One region of the Paenibacillus sp. GCM10028914 genome, then DNA from elsewhere that is predicted to be linked to it. Evidence: a T-box and tRNA genes for the amino acid it is inferred to sense, from the RefSeq annotation. Region 1 holds a T-box; the other holds one or more tRNA genes.
The links. The T-box of region 1 lies ahead of ACFQV5_RS03865 (arginine--tRNA ligase). A T-box ahead of a tRNA ligase gene usually reads a tRNA of that ligase, here a tRNA-Arg.

Region 1 (4,909 bases):
CGGTTTTTTTCGTATACCAGAAGGTGAGAACCCCAAATAGGGGTTCGTCGGAGCATTCACATCGTAAGCATCTGCATCGCAGTCGGCCTTAAAAGGCCGTACCCCGGTCTGGGACGTCCAAGTAAAACCGCCTTTATGGCGGTTTTTTTCGTATTCCAGAAGGTGAGAACCCCAGATAGGGGTTCGTCGGAGCATTCACATCGTAAGCATCTGCATCGCAGTCGGCCTTAAAAGGCCGTACCCCGGTCTGGGACGTATAAAGCAAACCGCCATTATGGCGTTTTTTTTTCGTATTCCAGAAGGTGAGAACCCCAGATAGGTATAAAGAAAATACCATTCTGGCGTTTTTCGCGTATAATTGATAATTAACATACATAAAGGAGAGCGATCACCAGTGTCAGAAACCAAAATATCTCAACGTTCTGCGATTCTTATAGAGCATGCACGAAAAAGCGGAGTCCAAGAAAATGAACTCTTGCACGCTATACGTTCAGGCGAGACTGAAGCATTCAAGACCGCACAAAGCAGTAATTTTGATTATTCAGAATTTTACAGTTATGCGAAAGAGCATGGCGAGGATTTGGAGAAGGCGGTGCTTGAAGGGTACCGGATTACATTTAATACGAGGAATGGTTTGAAAGTATGGCTTGAAGAAGCCTTTCATTTAAATTCGGAATCTGATTTTATTGTCGGTGAGGGAATTATCGAGAATCTCCCTGTACAGGAAGAACAGTTAGAGAAGCTAAAGCGGACTTTAGCCGTTAACTGGACGATTGCAGAAACCACACCGAATGGGCAAGGTTATAACATTAAACTGACGTTACGTGGATTACAGTCATAATAGAAGGAAAGAAAAAAGAAGCCCTCTTTTTCGTATAAAACGAGAATGGGGGCTTTTTGTAAGAATGTCTTACATACGGCTTGGTTTAGGCAGTCCAAGAACATCTAACGCTTCACCAAGTGTATCTTTGAAAATAGAGGTTAGCCATACACGGAAGCTTAGCACTTCTGCTTCTGCCTTGAGGATCGGGCATGCTGCATAGAAATTGTTGAATAACGAAGCCAATTCATATGCGTAATTGCACAGAGAGCTTGGTGTAAGCTCTTTGCCCGCAGCATACAGCGAATCATGCCAAGTGCTGATATGTCTGAGCAGAGCGTGCTCTGCTTTTTCAAGATCAGGGAATTGTTCTGGAACAACAGGTATCACGTCTTTATCTTTAGCCTTGTTCAAGACACTAAGAGCACGTGCGTAGGAGTAGAGTAGATAGACACCTGTATTCCCGGAAATTTCGGTAGCTTGTTTCAGATCGAACACGACTTCTGTCTGCAGAGCAAAGCGCAGTAAATAGTAACGGATGGACGCGATGGCAATTTCTCGGCTGGAGACCCCGTTTTTGTCCGAACGGGAATCCTCGATGACATTTTCCATCAGGTTAATGAGCTCTGTTATTTTGATGCCAATTCCTTGGCGTCCGGACATAGCATAAGAAGTTTTGCCATCGGATGTATCGATACCGAGATCCGCTGCAGCAGACGGGCTTAAGGATACGACTCCATAGCTAACATGGCGTAGTTTCTCAGCTTCGTTAGTAAAACCTAATCCTTCAAGTGCTTGCTTAACCATTAGCTGCGGGTATTGCTGTCTATAATCAATGACATTGATAACCATATCCGCTTTGCCGAATGATTGATGTTCGCCGTGAGAGCTGGTTGTCCAAACATCTCCTGTGAATTTTTTGTATACAAAATCATTTTGGAGCAAGCCGTACTTCCATAAATGATAAGCTATATCTTTTGCAGTATAGGTCAGAATGCCGTTAGAACGAACTAACACTTTATCAATACTATGTTCTGCCTCATTATCCTCGGCATCTGTCTCTTGCGTTGATTGCTTCAATACCCAGCAGCCAGCGAGCTTGCCTTCAGTTTCTTGATGAAACAGGGAAGTCTGCTTAAGAAGTTCGAACGCGGAATCCCAAAAACCTTCTCTAACGATATTGCTTTCCCAGACGAGAAGGTCATATTCAATACCAAATTGTTTCATTTCCTCGATGTGTTCTCTCACGATTCGCTCAGCTACGAGCAGTCCGATCCATGACATATTCTGATTGCCTTCTTCCAGTGCATGAAGAACTTCGGTTCTTTGCTTGACTAGCTCTGGATCTTCTTGATAAGCCTTGTTGATGGCAGAATAAATATCCCAACAGTAATCGCCGAAACGTTGATGGTCTTTGGATAACGAAACATTCTGAATGCCAACAACCGTATCCGCCAATTGGTTGCCCAGATCATCAATGTAGTTGTGCACCTCTACATCGTGTCCGATTTTTCTCATTAGGCGCACGAGTGTATCTCCGATACATGAATTTCTCAAATGCCCGATATGTGCAGATTTATTCGGATTGATCGAGGTATGTTCAATAACGACCTTGTGTGAAGACGATTGTGGCAACTCGAACTTCATTTGAGCCCAACTAGCCCAATTCAGATGGAAGTTAATGAAGCCAGGCGGAACAACCTGAATATTCCGAATCAGTGTGGTAAATGGTTCATTCTGTTCAAGCTGAGCTTTGATTTGTTCAGCGATTTGCAAAGGCGCCTTGCGAAGAGCTTTGGCAAGCTGCATCGCAATGTTCGTAGAGTAGTCCCCATGGTCTATGTTGGCTGGCTGCTCTACTTGTACCTGAACATTATTCGGTAACTGCGTTTCTGGAATAGTAGATGAAGCAATTTTCTGCACAGCTTGTTCAATGTTAGAAATGATGAACTGACTTAGCATGTTTAATCCCCCTTAGAAAATAAAAAAAGCCCTCATCTCATAAGAGACGAGGACTATAGCTCGCGGTACCACTCTCGTTGCTAGACATATAGGTCTAGCCACTTGATTACTTTAACGGTGTAAGCCGGGGCTTCCTACTATATATTTCAGAAGACCATCTCATGGGTCCGTTTCGTGAACGCATCTGTACCGGTTCCCACCATCCCGGCTCGCTTGGACATAGATACCGCTCATTACTCTCCCAATCATTGAACTGTGTTGTTTTGAGTTTTTTATATTATACCCAATCTGTTTGCAAAATCAATGGTCATTTGTAAGCGACAATTCGAAGCCTCTTGTAATCTGCATAAAACGCATCGCCATTCCACAGAGTTTCTTCCGTTAGCCGGCTTATATGTTCAACCGCTTCGCTTTTTTCTTCAGGTGTAAGTCCGATGAAAAAGCTATCTCCCATATGAGCAAGCCAGTTCTTGATCCCATTTTCCCCATCATTAAGCCGGGTTGGACGTTCATAATGCTGAGCTAAAGTCACATGAAATCCGCTCTTTTCCAATAAAGAAGCATATTCACCTATACTCGGAAAATACCAAGGATTGTACTTACTTACATCCTGACTGTAGTGGGAAGAAAGAACTTTATAGATTGCCTCTACGATCGTTTCGATATTACCTCTTCCGCCAAATTCAGCTATGAAACGCCCGCCTGGTTTTAGTGCACGATATACAGATGATGCAACTTCAGCGGCATTTGTCATCCAGTGGAGTGCAGCATTGGAGAACACAGCATCGAAAACGGTATCTGTTGTAAAGTTTTCTCCATTTCCTGTGAGAAAAGTGATTTCAGGATATTTTTCCTTTGCTGTGCTAATCATCTCTTCGGAGAAATCCATCCCAACAACGATCGCTCCAGAGGCTGCAATCTCGCTTGCCAGATCGCCGGTGCCGCACCCAAGATCGAGAATCCGTTCACCTTGATGAGGGGCTAATAGCTCGAGTAATCCTTTTCCGTATGATGATACAAAAGATAACTGCTGATCATAATCTTTTGGCTTCCACACTTGGGATGAGCTCATAATACCACTCCTTAAATTTGGTTGCTCTAATTGTGGCACAGATGGAGTTATAAAATGAAATACATAGTTATTATGGAGCTTATAGCCATTACCTATATCTGGGCATAACAGATAGATAGAAAAAAGACCGTCTGTAGACGGTCTTTTTGTGAGAGTATGTAGGTTATTTTACAGCTACTAACAAAGCTCCAACAGCAATCATAGCAACCCCAGCCGCATTGATCCATGAGATTTTCTCGCCGAGAAACACAAAAGCCAGTATAACCGCAATAACGACACTGAGTTTATCAATAGGTCCGACTTGTGATACCTTTCCGTATTTCAGTGCCAAAAAATAAAAAAGCCACGATAAGGCTCCGGCTACTCCGCTGAGTACAATGAAGCTAAGTGCTTTTTTCTGAAGTAAAATTTCACCGAGCTGCGTAAACTTGCCCTGAACGGCTACGACACCAAGTAAAAATAGTGCCATGATCACAGCGCGGATGGCTGTTGCAGAGTTTGCGTCAATGTTTTGAAGCCCAATTTTTCCGAAGATGGCCACGAGAGCGGCCGTTACGGCTGAGAGCAGGGCATAGGTAAGCCATAAAGGCATGCCGGATCCTCCTTATGCACAGGGATTTAGGTAATATTTTCTCTTAGTAGTATAGAACATTATAAGTAATCCTAAAATAAATAATTAATTACTAGTTACTAGTTACAAATTCCCAGTAGCGGTATGTTTAGGTTATAGGAGGCTATCTTAACGGACAGAGAAGACATTATTTGTTACTTCGGAAGGTTTATTCCAACCTTAGTGGACACAGATGTACTTATTTACTCAAAAAGCACCTATATTTACTCGTTCTTAAGGTAATAACGTCCTCTGGGTCCGCTAATAGGCTCAAATAGTAAAAATGACTCAAATAACGGAACGTCAGTCCGCGAAAATAAAATAAGAGCACAACACCCTTCTGGAATACGAAAAAAAACCGCCAAAAAGGCGGTTTGCTTTATACGTCCCAGACCGGGGTACGGCCATAGCAGGCCGACTGCGAAGCAGATGCTAACGATGAGAA
Region 2 (15,210 bases), on a different contig from region 1:
TCTGCCGATTTAAGCGGATGTACCGTTTTTCGGATAAATTAAAAAATGATGTATGACGGAAAGAGAGGAGATAGTGAATTGAAAAGATCGAGATGGACCCGTCTGCTGTTGGCAGGCATGCTCGCTGCATTGTCGATAACAGCTTTGACAGCTTGTGGAGGCTCTGATAAGGAAACCCTGCACATTTACAGCTGGGCTGACAACTTTGACCCAGAGGTGTTGAAGGATTTTGAGGAACAGTTTAACGTCAAGGTAACTTACGACAATTACGCGAATAATGAGGACCTGCTGGCGAAGATTAAAGCAGGCGGTGGCGGTTATGACCTAATTCAGCCTTCTGATTATATGGTAAAGACCATGATTAATATGGATCTGCTGGAACCGCTTGATAAGAACAATATCCCGAACATGGAGAATATTGCAGATACATTTAAAGATCCAGAGTTCGACCCTGGTAATAAGTACTCTGTAGTTTATACATCCGGTGTGACGGGAATCGCATATAACAAGAAATACGTTAAAGAAGAGATTAAGAGCTGGAATGATCTTTGGAATCCGGCTTATAAAGGAAAAGTCCTCTTGCTGGATGACAACCGTGAAATGATCGGTATGGCGCTTAAGAAGCAAGGGAAATCCAACAGCACAAACGATGAAGCAGAGATTAAAGGTGCTGTAGATGAGCTGAAAACTCTGCTGCCTAACGTACTTGCTTTTGATACCGACAATATCAAGCAGAAGATGATTCAAGAGGAAGGCTGGATTGCAACCGTATGGTCCGGAGACGCATCTTTCATCGCAAAATCAAATCCGGATGTAGCCTTTGTTGTACCAGAAGAAGGAGCTACGATCTTCTCTGACAACTATGCAATTCCGAAGGGTGCGAAGAATAAGGAGCTAGCAGAGAAGTTTATTAACTACATGCTGGATCCAAAAGTGAGCGCGAAAAACTATGAATACATCGGCTACAGCAACCCGAATACCAAAGCGATGGAGTTCCATAGCGAGGAGTATCGTGCTGACAAGATGATCAATCTGACTGAAGATGAACTGGCTCGCACAGAATGGCTTGGCGATGTCGGCGAGTCACTGCAGATTTACGACCGCTTCTGGACAGAATTGAAGAGCGGAAGATAAGAAGCTGGCTCAGTGGGGCTAGATCTGAAATAGTTAAGTATATATGAAAGACCCGTAGGGTGGATGCTTAGACAAAGTGATCCTTCTTGCGGGTCTTTTTTAACTATTTACATCTTTTATTGAAGCCACAGTGGCCAATACTGAGATAATAACGGAGCGCGGTATAGCAGTCTTTATTATGCATAGATTGGCTGGAATCAAAATTGTCACCACAATTGTTACCTCTCTAACTAACGTGTTCCCTATAATGAAATGGGTAATATAGTAAATGACCTTACTTGAATATGGAAGGTGGAGAGTAACAAGATGAATTATAAAATGAAATATAGTGCGGCGGTTATTGCAGCGGGTGTATTACTAGGTGGATTGGGTTTGAATGGACAAGTTATAGATGCTAGTGCATTCAAGTCGGGAGTAAAAGCAGCAATATCAACTCAACAGACATCTAAGACTGAAGCGGCACTAGAGTGGAATGGTAAGTCATTATCTCAAAAAGGTATGCTTGATCATGGCACGGTTTATGTCCCTGCAACTGCGATACGGGATGCACTCGGTATTCCGTTAAAATATGATGCGAAGAACAAGGAATACACACTCGGAAACGGCTACAATAAATTAATTGCAAAGGTATATGATGCGAATGAAATTTACCTTTCGGTAAATAGATTTTATGCGGGAGAACCCGGTGGGAAGATCGTAAACGGTCGTCTGTATATTCCTTATAAAGTGCTGAACCAGTATATGGGCATTCAAGGACAATGGAGTCCCTCTGCAAAGTGGTTGAGTATGAAGCCAAAGAAACAGAATCCGATAACGATTAAGACGGAAACGGTGAAGAAAAAAATATCAAATACAACGGCTGTTGTAAATTATCCAGTAATTAGTGGCTTGGAGAACGAAGAGGTTCAGACGAATATAAACAAGGTGCTGAAAATGAACGCTGAAGAGACTATTGCAGGGTTCGAACAAAATACCGGCGGACTTTCTCCTTCTGGAAAGGATTATCCGTACGAATTCCAAGGCGAATTTGTTGTTAATTACAATGCCCAAGGTTTGTTAAGCATCACAACATATAGTTATTCCTTTACGGGTGGGGCGCACGGCATGACATTCCGGAAGAGCTTCACATTCTCATTGGAAGATGGTAAACAGATGAAGCTTGGTGATTTCGTCAACATGCAGGGTACGAATAAGCAGAAGCTTAACAATCTTGTTCTCAACAAGATGAAGAAGGATGGTGGATACCTGGGCGGCTTTAAAGGAGTACCGGCAGACGCAGACTTTTATCTGAAGGATAATGCTGCTGTGCTCTACTTCCAATTGTATGATTATACGGCATATGCGTATGGTTTTCCTGAATTTGAGTTGAAACTAAAGGATTGGAAATAGGGCAGTTTGTGATCGAATTATTGAAATCAATAATTTAATGATAATAAAGAAAGGGCAGACGCCGGGTAATGGCGCCTGTCCTTTACTTCATTTCTAAGTATCAGTGGGCGAAAGCTCCTTTAATGCTCTGTGACAGAGAATGTCTTCTTGCTGCAGTAACGGCCAATGGAATATCCGAGCAATCCAGCTGCGACGGCAATCAAGATGCAGAAGAGTACAAGAAATAGATCCGAAGGGATATTCAGAAAGTACCTAAGTCCGTAGAGAGGAAAGGAATAGATAAAGGCGAAGGGGAGAAGAATTATAAAGGATTTTGTAGCATAACCGAGTCCGAAAAACAGAAGGCCGAATAACCAGTAGAGGGAGTACCAGCGAACGAAATAAGACTCACCTTTTAACCCCAGCAGCAAGCCAAGGAGGAATAGTAGTATAACGGCAATTACAGAGGTCGTGATATGAAGGGGATCTGGCATATTCCCTTTAAATGCAGGGACCATATTGATAAAGGCAAACGGGATCGAGCAGAGAAACAGAAGTAGTATTAAGGATATTCGGGTACCCATCTTACTCATCACTCCGATCAGACGGTATATTATACCAATTATATCCACTGATGTAGCATGATGTCTAATCTTTCTAAACAAAAAAGGCTAATATCCGTGTCTACCGGATATTAGCCTTTTGATGTTATAGACGCTATCTTAGATCCCTTGTGGTGGAGTTTTCTCCAGCACTTGGTCAATAAGACCATATTCTTTTGCCTCAGCAGCGGTCATGAAGTAGTCACGATCGGTGTCTTTCTCAATACGCTCCAGTGGTTGGCCTGTGCGCTCTGCAAGAATATGATTCAGCTTGTCGCGCATCTTCAGGATGCGGCGGGCACGGATTTCGATGTCTGTCGCTTGACCTTGAGCTCCGCCAAGTGGTTGGTGAATCATAACTTCACTATTAGGCAGCGCGAATCGCTTGCCTTTAGCACCAGCGTTCAGCAGGAAAGCTCCCATGGAAGCGGCCATGCCGACACAGATGGTGGATACATCAGGTTTAATAAACTGCATTGTATCAAAAATCGCCATACCAGCAGTTATGGATCCGCCAGGGCTATTGATGTAAAGATGAATATCCTTCTCAGGATCTTCAGCTGCCAAGAACAGCATTTGTGCAATGATGGCATTGGCAACCACGTCATTTACGTCGGAGCCGAGGAAGATGATGCGATCTTTCAACAATCTGGAATAGATGTCGTACGCACGCTCACCACGGTTGCTCTGTTCTACGACCATAGGTATAAAACTCATATAGAAAAACCTCCTCTTAAATGCATTCCTCATTAAAATACTGTTACCGTATTACCCACATCATAAACAATTTCAACCATAAAGTCAAAGATAGTCAAACTATTAGGTAAAAAAAAGAGCCGTCATGGGCACTTGTGGGTAAACAATATATAGAAGTTCTGATAAAAAATGGCGCGCCCGCGAGGAATCGAACCTCGATCTCAGGCTCCGGAGGCCTACGTCATATCCATTGGACCACGGGCGCAAAATAGCAACGAAGATGATTATACCGCATCTTTTTCTAAAAGACAAGGAACAAGAAAAAGTTTCTAATCGACCCTTAGCCATAAGAGAGCTGTGATTTCTAGAGGATATAAAATTTTTCACACTTTATTAGGTAATGCTACCTGAATGTTTGACAGTTTTATATCCACTTATAGAAAGCTTCGTTACCGATGAATAAGAATGACATGGGTTGAGAAATATACATTCGGAACACTTGCAACCTCTATAAATATTGGTTAGAATAAGGGTGGGACTCAAAACGCTTGACTGGGACATTTTGCGACCATCGGTAAGAGGTCCAAGACGAAGTTGCAGGAGTGGAAAGCATGCGTAACTTATTAGAATTACAAGAGCAGCTTCTGCCCGATCTCATGGACATTCTCAAGCGAAGGTATACGATCCTTCATCAGATCATGTTATCCGGAATGGTTGGGCGCAGGACGCTCGCGGCATCACTGTCAATGACTGAACGTGTGCTGAGGGCCGAAACGGACCTGCTTAAAGCACAGGGGCTCATCGAGATTGAGACGCTTGGGATGAGGATCAGTAGTACTGGACAGAATTTGCTTGATCAACTAGAACCTGTCATGAATGACCTGTTCGGATTAGCCGATTTGGAAGAGAAGATTCGAGAGGCTTACGGCCTTCGCAAAGTTGTTGTCGTCCCTGGTGACAGTGAATCTTCAGCCGATGTGAAACGCGAACTTGGCAAAGCTGGTGCAAGAACACTTCTTAGCTTTGTTCACAGCGGAGACATCATCGCGGTAACAGGTGGCTCAACGCTCGCTCAAGTAGCTGAGCAGATGACACCGCCGTCAGATGGTCCTTTAACAGGTTCATGGTTTGTACCTGCAAGGGGCGGTTTGGGTGAGAGTATGGAGATTCAAGCGAATACCATTGCATCCAAGATGGCGAAGAAGGTGGGAGCCGAATATCGGTTGCTGCACGTGCCAGACCTGCTGAGTGATGATGCTTACCAATCACTGGTTCAAGATCATCACATTCAGGAAATTGTGAATGTTATACGCAGATCCTGCGTTATTGTCCACGGTATTGGGGATGCTATGGAGATGGCCCACCGCCGCAAGCTTGATGAGATTTCTATTAAGGATCTGATCGCGGAGGGAGCGATTGCCGAATCCTTTGGCTACTATTTCAGTGAAAAGGGAACAGTCGTTCATCGTATGCTTACCCTTGGGCTTAGGCTTGAGGATATTATGCGAACAGAGACGATTATCGGAATTGCCGGTGGACGAAGTAAGGCCAAAGCGATACACGCCGTACTTAAATTCGGACACGAGGATATTCTCGTTACGGATGAGGCCGCAGCTCTGGAAATTGCAAAGGGCTTGGATCTAACGGCGGAGCATTAAGAAATGACTAAAAAGCATCTTTACTAACTTTGTTGTCATGATGGACCTCACGGTCTGTCTTGAATAAATAAAAAAACTTTCACTATATGGAGGGAATTACTCATGGTTAAAGTAGGTATTAACGGATTTGGACGTATTGGACGTAACGTGTTCCGCGCAGCGCTCGACAACAAGGATGTAGAAATCGTTGCAATCAACGATTTGACAGACGTTAAAACGCTGGCACACCTTTTGAAATATGACACAACTCACGGCAGATTGAATGCTACAGTAGAAGCTAAAGAAGGCGCATTGATCGTTAACGGCCGCGAAGTTAAAGTATTTGCAGAGCGCAACCCAGAAGCTTTGCCTTGGGGAGAATACGGCGTTGAAATCGTTGTTGAATCCACTGGTATTTTCACAGCTAAAGAAAAAGCTGAAGCTCACTTGAAAGGTGGCGCGAAGAAAGTTATCATCTCCGCTCCAGCTACTAACGAAGATATCACTATCGTTATGGGTGTTAACGAAGATAAATACGATCCAGCTAACCACACAGTAATCTCCAACGCTTCTTGCACAACGAACTGCCTTGCTCCATTTGCAAAAGTTCTTGACGAAAACTTTGGTATCGAAAAAGGTATGATGACTACTGTTCACTCTTACACGAATGACCAGCAAGTACTTGACCTGCCACACAAAGACCTTCGTCGTGCTCGTGCAGCAGCTGAGAACATCATTCCTTCCACAACTGGCGCAGCTAAAGCAGTTAGCTTGGTTCTGCCACAATTGAAAGGTAAATTGAACGGTATGGCTATGCGTGTACCTACGAAGAACGTTTCCGTAACTGACTTGGTTATCGAAACTTCTAAGCCAGTAACAAGAGAAGCTGTTAACGAAGCTCTGAAAGCAGCTGCTAACGGTCCTCTGAAAGGTATCATGAACTATTCTGAAGAGCCGCTTGTATCTAGCGACTACAATACAGACCCAGCTTCTTCCACAATCGACTCCTTGTCGACAATGGTTGTTGGCGACAACATGGTTAAAGTCGTTTCTTGGTATGACAACGAGTGGGGTTATTCCAACCGCGTTGTTGACCTCGCTGCTTATATCGCAAGCAAAGGTCTGTAATTGATCTGATTCACGAATCGAAGAGGGGTTCCTTGTGGCGCTCCTCTTTGATTTTGTGAAAATATAAAACTTGTTTATAAATGTTTTCATGCCAGAGTACTGGGAAGAATAGATAGAACCGGACTCTAAATAGAGAGAGCAGCTATGCTGTCGGCGAGGAAATAGTTTCTTAGGAGGAACGTGGAGATGAACAAGAAAAGTGTACGTGATGTGGAAGTAAGCGGCAAACGGGTGTTTGTCCGCGTCGATTTCAATGTACCCCTCGAGGATGGGAAGATTACCGATGATACTCGGATTCGTGAAACCCTGCCGACCATTAAGTATTTGGTGGAAAAAGGCGCAAAAGTTATTTTGGCCAGCCATATGGGTCGTCCGAAAGGTCAAGTGGTAGAATCCATGCGTTTGACGCCTGCAAGCGAACGTTTGTCCGAGCTTCTTGGCAAACCTGTAGCTAAGGCAGATGAAGCAGTTGGGGATGCAGTAAAAGCACAAATTGCTAACATGAAGGACGGCGACGTTCTTGTGCTTGAAAATGTTCGTTTTTATCCTGGTGAAGAGAAGAATGATCCAGAGCTTGCGAAACAATTCGCTGAGCTTGCTGATCTGTTCGTGAACGATGCTTTCGGTGCAGCACACCGTGCACACGCATCGACTGAAGGAATCGCACATCTTCTTCCAGCTGTATCAGGATTGCTGATGGAGAAAGAATTGTCCGTACTCGGCAAAGCTCTTTCGAACCCGGATCGTCCTTTCACTGCTATCATTGGCGGTTCGAAGGTTAAAGACAAAATCGATGTGATCAATAACCTGCTTACACTTGCTGACAACGTCATTATCGGCGGTGGACTTGCTTACACGTTCTTCAAAGCTCAAGGACATGAAATCGGTCAGTCCCTGTGTGATGATTCCAAGCTGGATACTGCACTGGGCTTTATCGAGAAAGCCAAAGAATTGGGCAAGAACTTCTACCTCCCGATCGACATTGTGGTATCGGATGATTTCAGTGCAGATGCAAACACTAAAATTGTTGATATCGACGGTATTCCTGCAGATTGGGAAGGCGTTGATATCGGTCCTAAGACACGTGCGATGTATGCAGAAGTGATCAAAAACTCTAAGCTAGTCGTATGGAACGGACCTATGGGCGTATTTGAAATTGAACCGTTCTCTAACGGTACTCGTGAAGTGGCTCAAGCATGTGCAGACACTGAGGCTTACACGATTATCGGTGGCGGTGATTCCGCAGCTGCAGCAGAGAAGTTCCACTTGGCAGACAAGATGGACCATATCTCTACAGGTGGCGGTGCATCTCTTGAGTTCATGGAAGGCAAAGAGCTTCCTGGTGTTGTGGCACTGAACGATAAGTAGTAATATTTTTGTAGAAGTGCTTGTTACCTTCTGAGAATGAAGTGTAACAGGCGGTTCTGCTTGTATAGAGCAAGTTATTGCAAAGAAGCAAACCCCGGATATGGGGGGAGTAAAGGAGTGAACTGTGTGAGAACACCTATCATTGCCGGCAACTGGAAAATGTTCAAAACTGTTCCGGAAGCGAAAGCATTCTTCGAAGAAGTAAAAGGAAAAGCGGAAATCGAAGGCGTTGAAGCCGTGATCTGCGCGCCGTTTACAAACCTTCCTGCGCTTGTTGAAGCTGCTAAAGGAACTAGCATCAAGATTGGTGCACAAAACCTGCATTTTGAAGAAAATGGCGCATTCACTGGTGAAATCAGTGGCGTTATGCTTCAAGATCTGGGTGTGGATTATGTCATTATCGGACACTCAGAGCGTCGTCAATATTTTGGCGAAACAGATGAGATCGTGAATAAAAAAGTCCATGCAGCATTCCGTCACGGACTTCTTCCAATTGTATGTGTTGGTGAGAAGCTCGAAGAGCGTGAAGCAGGACAAACTAAGGACGTATGTAAAGTACAGACAGAAGCTGCTTTTGCAGGTATTCCTGCAGATCAGGCTGTGCATGTAGTAATTGCTTATGAACCGATCTGGGCGATTGGAACAGGGAAGTCTTCTACAGCACAGGACGCTAACGAAGTAATCTCGTACATCCGTGACCTTGTGAAAGGAATGTATGGTGAAGACGTGGCTGCCCAAGTACGTATTCAGTACGGCGGTAGCGTGAAGCCTGAGAATGTAGCTGAGTACATGGGACAAAGCGACATCGACGGCGCGCTCGTTGGCGGTGCTAGCTTGCAACCGGCTTCTTACATCCAACTCGTTGAGGGGGCGAAGTAAGATGTCAGCACCAAAACCAGTAGCACTCATCATCATGGACGGTTTCGGTCTGCGTAACACGACGGAAGGGAACGCAGTTTCTCAGGCAAACAAGCCGAACTATGATCGTTATTTGAAGCAGTATCCAAATACGACGCTGACAGCTTGTGGGGAAGCAGTAGGCCTTCCAGAAGGACAAATGGGTAACTCCGAAGTTGGTCACTTGAATATCGGCGCTGGCCGGATTGTTTATCAAGACCTGACCCGGATTACGAAGTCGATTCGCGAAGGTGAATTCTATGAGAATGAAACCTTGGTTGAAGCCGTTCGTGCCGCAAAGAGAAACAATAAGAAGCTCCACCTGTACGGTCTGGTATCTGATGGTGGTGTTCACAGCCATATTGAGCATATGTTCGCTATGCTGGATCTTGCTAAGAAAGAAGATATGCATGAAGTGTATATCCATGGTTTCATGGATGGACGCGACGTAGCTCCAGACAGTGGTAAGCAGTTTGTTAAAGATCTGCTTGCTAAAATTGAGGAAGTCGGCGTCGGCAAAATTGCTACCATTTCAGGGCGCTACTATGCGATGGACCGCGACAAACGTTGGGATCGTGTAGAAAAAGCTTACCGTGCGATGGTATATGGCGAAGGCCCGAAATACACCGATCCGCTGAAAGCGATCAATGAATCCTACGAGAAATCAATCTACGACGAGTTCGTAGAGCCAACTGTTATTGTAGATGATTTGGGCAATCCGGTGAGTCTGGTCGAAAGCGGAGACTCCGTTATCTTCCTGAACTATCGTCCGGACCGTGCGATTCAGCTGTCCCAAGTATTTACGAACAAAGATTTCCGAGGTTTTGAGCGTGGACCTAAGTTTCCGCAAGGCTTACATTTTGTCTGCTTAACTTTGTTCAGCGAAACGGTAGAAGGCTTCGTTGCATACAAACCGAAGAGCCTCGACAATACGCTTGGTGAAGTTCTTGTTCAGAACAACAAGAAACAGCTGCGTATTGCTGAAACCGAGAAGTACCCACACGTTACCTTCTTCTTCAGTGGTGGCCGTGATGTAGAACTTCCGGGTGAGACTCGTGTGCTGATCAACTCGCCGAAGGTTGCTACTTATGACTTGCAACCTGAGATGAGCGCTTATGAAGTGGCAGATGCTTGTGTGAAGGAGATTGAAGCGGATAAACACGATGCAATCATCCTGAACTTTGCAAACCCAGACATGGTTGGTCACTCCGGTATGCTTGAGCCTACCATTAAAGCGGTGGAAACAACAGACGAATGTGTTGGTAAAGTAGTGGATGCTGTTCTTGCTAAGGGTGGCGTTGTTATCATTACTGCCGACCACGGTAATGCGGATATGGTATTTGATGAGAATGGACGTCCATTTACAGCTCATACAACAAATCCTGTTCCGTTTATCGTTACTGACGAGAACATCACATTGCGTGAAGGCGGTATTCTTGCTGATATCGCACCAACCATTCTTGACCTGATGCAGCTTGAGAAACCTGAAGAAATGACAGGAACCTCCATGATTGCATCCCGTAAATAAATCGAAATAAATCACATTAAAAGGAGACTATATCTATGACTATTATTTCCGACGTTTACGCACGCGAAGTCCTTGACTCTCGTGGTAACCCGACAGTAGAAGTTGAAGTATACTTAGAATCCGGTGCAATCGGACGCGCAATCGTGCCATCCGGTGCTTCCACTGGTGTTCACGAAGCAGTTGAGCTTCGCGACGACGACAAATCCCGTTACCTGGGTAAAGGCGTTCTGAAAGCAGTTGAGAACGTAAATGAAATTATCGCTCCAGAAGTTATCGGAATGGATGCTTTGGACCAACTTGGCATCGACAAACTGATGATCAACTTGGACGGAACTCCAAACAAAGGCAAACTGGGTGCTAACGCAATCCTGGCTGTATCCATGGCTGTTGCTCGCGCAGCTGCTGATGCTCTTGATCTGCCACTTTATGTTTACCTCGGCGGATTCAACGCAAAACAACTTCCAGTACCTATGATGAACATCGTTAACGGTGGTGCACACGCTGACAACAACGTTGACGTTCAAGAGTTCATGGTATTGCCTGTTGGCGCTGAAAGCTTCAAAGAAGCACTTCGTATGGGCGCAGAAATCTTCCACAACCTGAAATCCGTACTTAAAGCTAAAGGCTTGAACACTGCGGTTGGTGACGAAGGTGGATTTGCTCCTAACTTCACTTCCAACGAAGATGCATTGTCTTCCATCATCGAAGCAATCGAAAAAGCTGGTTACAAACCAGGCGAAGATGTATTCCTTGGTATGGACGTAGCTTCCACTGAGTTCTTCAAAGATGGTAAATACGTTCTTGAAGGCGAAGGCAAGTCCTACACGCCTGCAGAGTTCGTTGACCTGCTTGCTTCTTGGGTTGATAAATACCCTATCATCACAATCGAAGACGGATGCTCCGAGGACGATTGGGATGGTTGGAAATTGCTCACTGAAAAATTGGGCAACAAAATTCAACTCGTTGGTGACGACTTGTTCGTTACGAACACTGAGCGTCTGGAAAGAGGTATCAAAGAAGGTATTGGTAACTCCATCCTGATCAAAGTTAACCAAATCGGTACATTGACTGAAACTTTCGATGCAATCGAAATGGCTAAACGCGCTGGTTACACAGCTGTTATCTCCCACCGTTCCGGTGAGTCCGAAGACAGCACAATCGCTGACATCGCGGTTGCTACAAACGCTGGTCAGATCAAAACAGGTGCTCCTTCCCGTACTGACCGTGTTGCGAAATACAACCAATTGCTTCGCATCGAAGATCAATTGGGTGAACTCGCTCAATACAACGGCTTGAAGTCTTTCTACAACTTGAAGCAAAACTAATAAGATAGATGAAAGCCCAGCTCCTGCTATTAGGGAGGCTGGGCTTTTTTTTGCGTTGTCATGGGAGGGGAGTGGAAGTGCTTAAGGGCTAAAGGGCTACACACTTCTTAGCGTTCTGTGGGGCGGTGTGTGAATCGTCTACGGTCGCTGTTAAAATCGGAAAACTGGAATGTATTGAAGCTGAGGAAGTTTTCCGATTTTAAAGGCGAACGCGTTGCTCCTCCGATCGATTCACGCACCTGTTACAGGGGAGAGGTGTGCAGCCCATGTGAGCATTTCATGGAGGCGCAAAAGAAGCCCGGCTCGGCGCCTAAAGGCACGAGCTGGGCTTTTAATGGGACGGAGGGACAAGAGCAAGAGCAAGTGCAAGGGACAAGTGCAAAGGCAAGAACAAGGGCTGCACACTTCTTATCGTTGTGTGGGCGGTGCGTGAATCGTCTACGGTCGCTGTTAAAATCGGAAAACTTGGAATGAATGGGGGGGAGTGTAGTTTTCCGATTTTAAAGGCGAACGCGTTGCTCCTCCGACCGATTCACGCACCTGTTGCAGGGGAGAGGTGTGCAGCCCATGTGAGCATCTCATGGAGGCGCAAAAGAAGCCCGGCTCGGTGCCTAAAGGCACGAGCTGGGCTTTTGGTGGGAGGGAGGCTGGGGATTATTTCCCCAAAAACCCGCCCTCCGACCGGATCACCTGCCCGGTGATCCACTGTGAATCATCGCTTGCTAAGAAGCTAATTCCCCGGGCGGCATCTTCCGGTAGTCCGATCCGTCCCATGGGGAACATGGGCAGGAAGTGTTCCTTCAACTCCTCGGTGATCCAGCCTGAATCCGTAGGCCCTGGATCGAATCCGTTCACTGTAATATGAAGCGGAGCTAGACCAACAGACAGAGGCTCGATCAAACCAATCAATGCGCCTTTTGTTAAAGTGTACGCGAGGTTGTTCGGATCGGGGCCTTTTGAAACCAGGAATATAATTCGTCCGGGTGTTCCTTTCGGCTGATGCTGTTCAAATCTTTTGGCAAACTCGGTGCTGAGTAATATCGTTCCTCGATTGTTTACGAGATAGTGCTGATCTAATAGGTCGATATGGAGGCTCTTATAATTGGAGGGTGCGCAGTAAGCGGCATTATTAATTAGAATTGTGGCAGCTCCGAGTGTCTTCTCTACCTTATCCATAATCTGTGCAGGCATATCAGGGCTAGAGAGGTCTGCTTCCATATGCGCTGCTCTTACCCCTAGACTCTCTAATTCCTTGCAAAATTGTTCAGGCCACTCCCTCTCTCCGCCATTCCCTTCCGTTTCATCAAACGTATGCCAATGTGTAAAAAAGATATCTGCGCCAAGGTTCGCAAGCGAGCGGCATATCGCTGTTCCAATCCCCGTGGATCTGCTTGCTCCGGTAATGATCGCTATTTTATTGTTCAATGAGAACATAGTTGCAGTGCCTCCATTCATTGTTTCTCCAAATATTGAATCTATAATATAGTTCTCCGTTAAAAGATTCTCACCTGTTATTGCATCTCTATCATGTACGGTTTAGATCATAGAGCCTATTATTTATTCGACATTATAGTTACTATTACCTATATTTTCCTGTATAATCGATAACAGTGCCTACAGCAATATACATAAAAATATACGAGATAAGGTGGTTCTAATCGATGAAACGATCACTTCAACATCCAGGCAAGCTGTTACTACTGCTTGTAACAATGATGGTTGCAACCTTTCTGAGCATCTCTGAAACTAATGCAGCCAGCGTCCAGCAGCTAACAGAGCAAAGAACGAAGCAGGATATTCTGAATAAGTGGCAGCAATATAAACCCATGGATACAGGGTCGTCCTATATGGCGCCAGAGCGTATATATGTGGAGAAGCCGAACATCAAAGCACCATACGCTGCAGGTGTAATTAAATCGGAGTATCTTGAAGATGGCATTAACGCCGTAAATTTTGTTCGATATTTAGCGGGATTGCCAGATGATGTTGTAGTGGACGGAGCGCTCACCCCACAAGTACAGACCGGAGCGCTGATTAACGCAGTAAATCAACAGATGAGCCACTATCCAGCTAAGCCTCAAGGGATGAGTGATGCGATGTTTACGCTGGGAAGTACGGGGACGAAGTCAAGTAATCTGTATTACGGAAGCAGAACCTTCTATGCGAATGTACTTGGTTATATGGCAGACCAAGGTACGTCGAATATTGACCGTGTAGGGCACCGGAGATGGATTTTGAATCCGCAGATGAAGAAGACCACATTCGGTATGGTATTTACGGACGAAGGAACACCTCATGCGGCGATGGCTGCGTTTAATAAGGACCGCTCGGCATCGGAAGTACAATACGATTATATCGCTTGGCCATCTGCCGGATACTTTCCTTCGGAAGTATTTGGTTTAACCGATCCTTGGTCCGTGTCTCTTAATCCTGCGAAGTACGACAAAAATAGAACAGACCAGATTAAAGTGAAATTGACTAGAGCAAGGGACGGTAAGGAATGGTTATTCTATAACCAGGACAAGGACAAGAAAGGCAAGTATTTTAATGTACAGACTAGTAATTATGGGGTACCGTTCGCGGTTATTTTTAGACCGGATGGGATCGGACAGTTTACTCAAGAAGATGTATTCAACATAGAGATCACAGGCATATATGGCGTCAGTGGCACAGAAGAGCAGATTGAATTCAGCACCACCATGTTCAGAATGCTGCCAAGTTTACTCGCACGTTATGACATTGAGCTCCAGAAAGGAGAGACGCTCCAAATCGGTCTTTCGGAAGGGGCACAGACGAGTGGGAATACATTCAAGAGCGGAGACAGCAAGGTCGTTACGATTAACGAAAGCGGGCAGGTGAAGGCTGTCGCTAAAGGATCAACATGGATTTCGGTTAACGATTACTGGAATATCAGAAGCCAGGTTTATATTAACGTAACAGATGGTCCAGCGAAGGGGAAAGTTAGCAATTGGGCTTTAGCGGATTATAATAAGGCGAAGAGTAATGGTATTATTGGATGGCCGTTCGATCATTCTTACCAAAAACCGATACAACGCTATCAGTTTACTGAAATGTCAGTGCATATGATTGAGACAATGCTCGGTCGTGATCTCTATTTTGATATGGCGGAGACGAAGTCTCCCTTTAAGGATATAGATGATTGGACGGTAACATGGGCTAGTCAGAACGGAATCATAAAAGGAACTTCAGCACAGACCTTCTCGCCAGACGCAACCATTACAAGAGAACAGGCAGCGACACTCATACTCAATCTTTATACCAAAACGCTTGAACTCCAAGGCAAGCAGGTGCAAACCAGCTCCGTTGGAACTTCTTCATCATTCACAGATGATCATACAATCTCTTCCTGGGCGAAGAGTCAGGTGTACCAAGCAGTAGGGTTGTCACTGATGAATGGTACAGGCAAGAATCAATTTAATCCTAAAGGACAGCTTACTTATGAGCAGACCTATGTGCTGTTGCAAAATTGTTTTGAGAAGCTGATGAAATAATAAGGTTCTTTACTT

Region 2: it has a tRNA-Arg gene. The T-box ahead of ACFQV5_RS03865 (arginine--tRNA ligase) is inferred to sense a tRNA for this amino acid. The anticodon was not compared.

Annotation. Positions count from the first base shown of each region.
Region 1 is NZ_JBHTFO010000004.1:260,964-265,872, forward strand. Features, by position in the region: gene ACFQV5_RS03860 (hypothetical protein) at 395-841, shown strand; gene ACFQV5_RS03865 (arginine--tRNA ligase) at 911-2,782, opposite strand; T-box leader at 2,822-3,040, opposite strand; gene ACFQV5_RS03870 (class I SAM-dependent methyltransferase) at 3,090-3,854, opposite strand; gene ACFQV5_RS03875 (EamA family transporter) at 4,018-4,446, opposite strand.
Region 2 is NZ_JBHTFO010000009.1:217,895-233,104, reverse strand. Features, by position in the region: gene ACFQV5_RS09670 (ABC transporter permease) at 1-13, shown strand, start outside; gene ACFQV5_RS09665 (polyamine ABC transporter substrate-binding protein) at 79-1,134, shown strand; gene ACFQV5_RS09660 (PdaC/SigV domain-containing protein) at 1,441-2,523, shown strand; gene ACFQV5_RS09655 (hypothetical protein) at 2,643-3,167, opposite strand; gene clpP (ATP-dependent Clp endopeptidase proteolytic subunit ClpP) at 3,225-3,821, opposite strand; tRNA gene ACFQV5_RS09645 (tRNA-Arg) at 3,991-4,065, opposite strand; gene ACFQV5_RS09640 (sugar-binding transcriptional regulator) at 4,412-5,458, shown strand; gene gap (type I glyceraldehyde-3-phosphate dehydrogenase) at 5,561-6,565, shown strand; gene ACFQV5_RS09630 (phosphoglycerate kinase) at 6,752-7,933, shown strand; gene tpiA (triose-phosphate isomerase) at 8,060-8,812, shown strand; gene gpmI (2,3-bisphosphoglycerate-independent phosphoglycerate mutase) at 8,814-10,358, shown strand; gene eno (phosphopyruvate hydratase) at 10,394-11,683, shown strand; gene ACFQV5_RS09610 (hypothetical protein) at 11,963-12,157, shown strand; gene ACFQV5_RS09605 (SDR family oxidoreductase) at 12,338-13,117, opposite strand; gene ACFQV5_RS09600 (S-layer homology domain-containing protein) at 13,345-15,195, shown strand.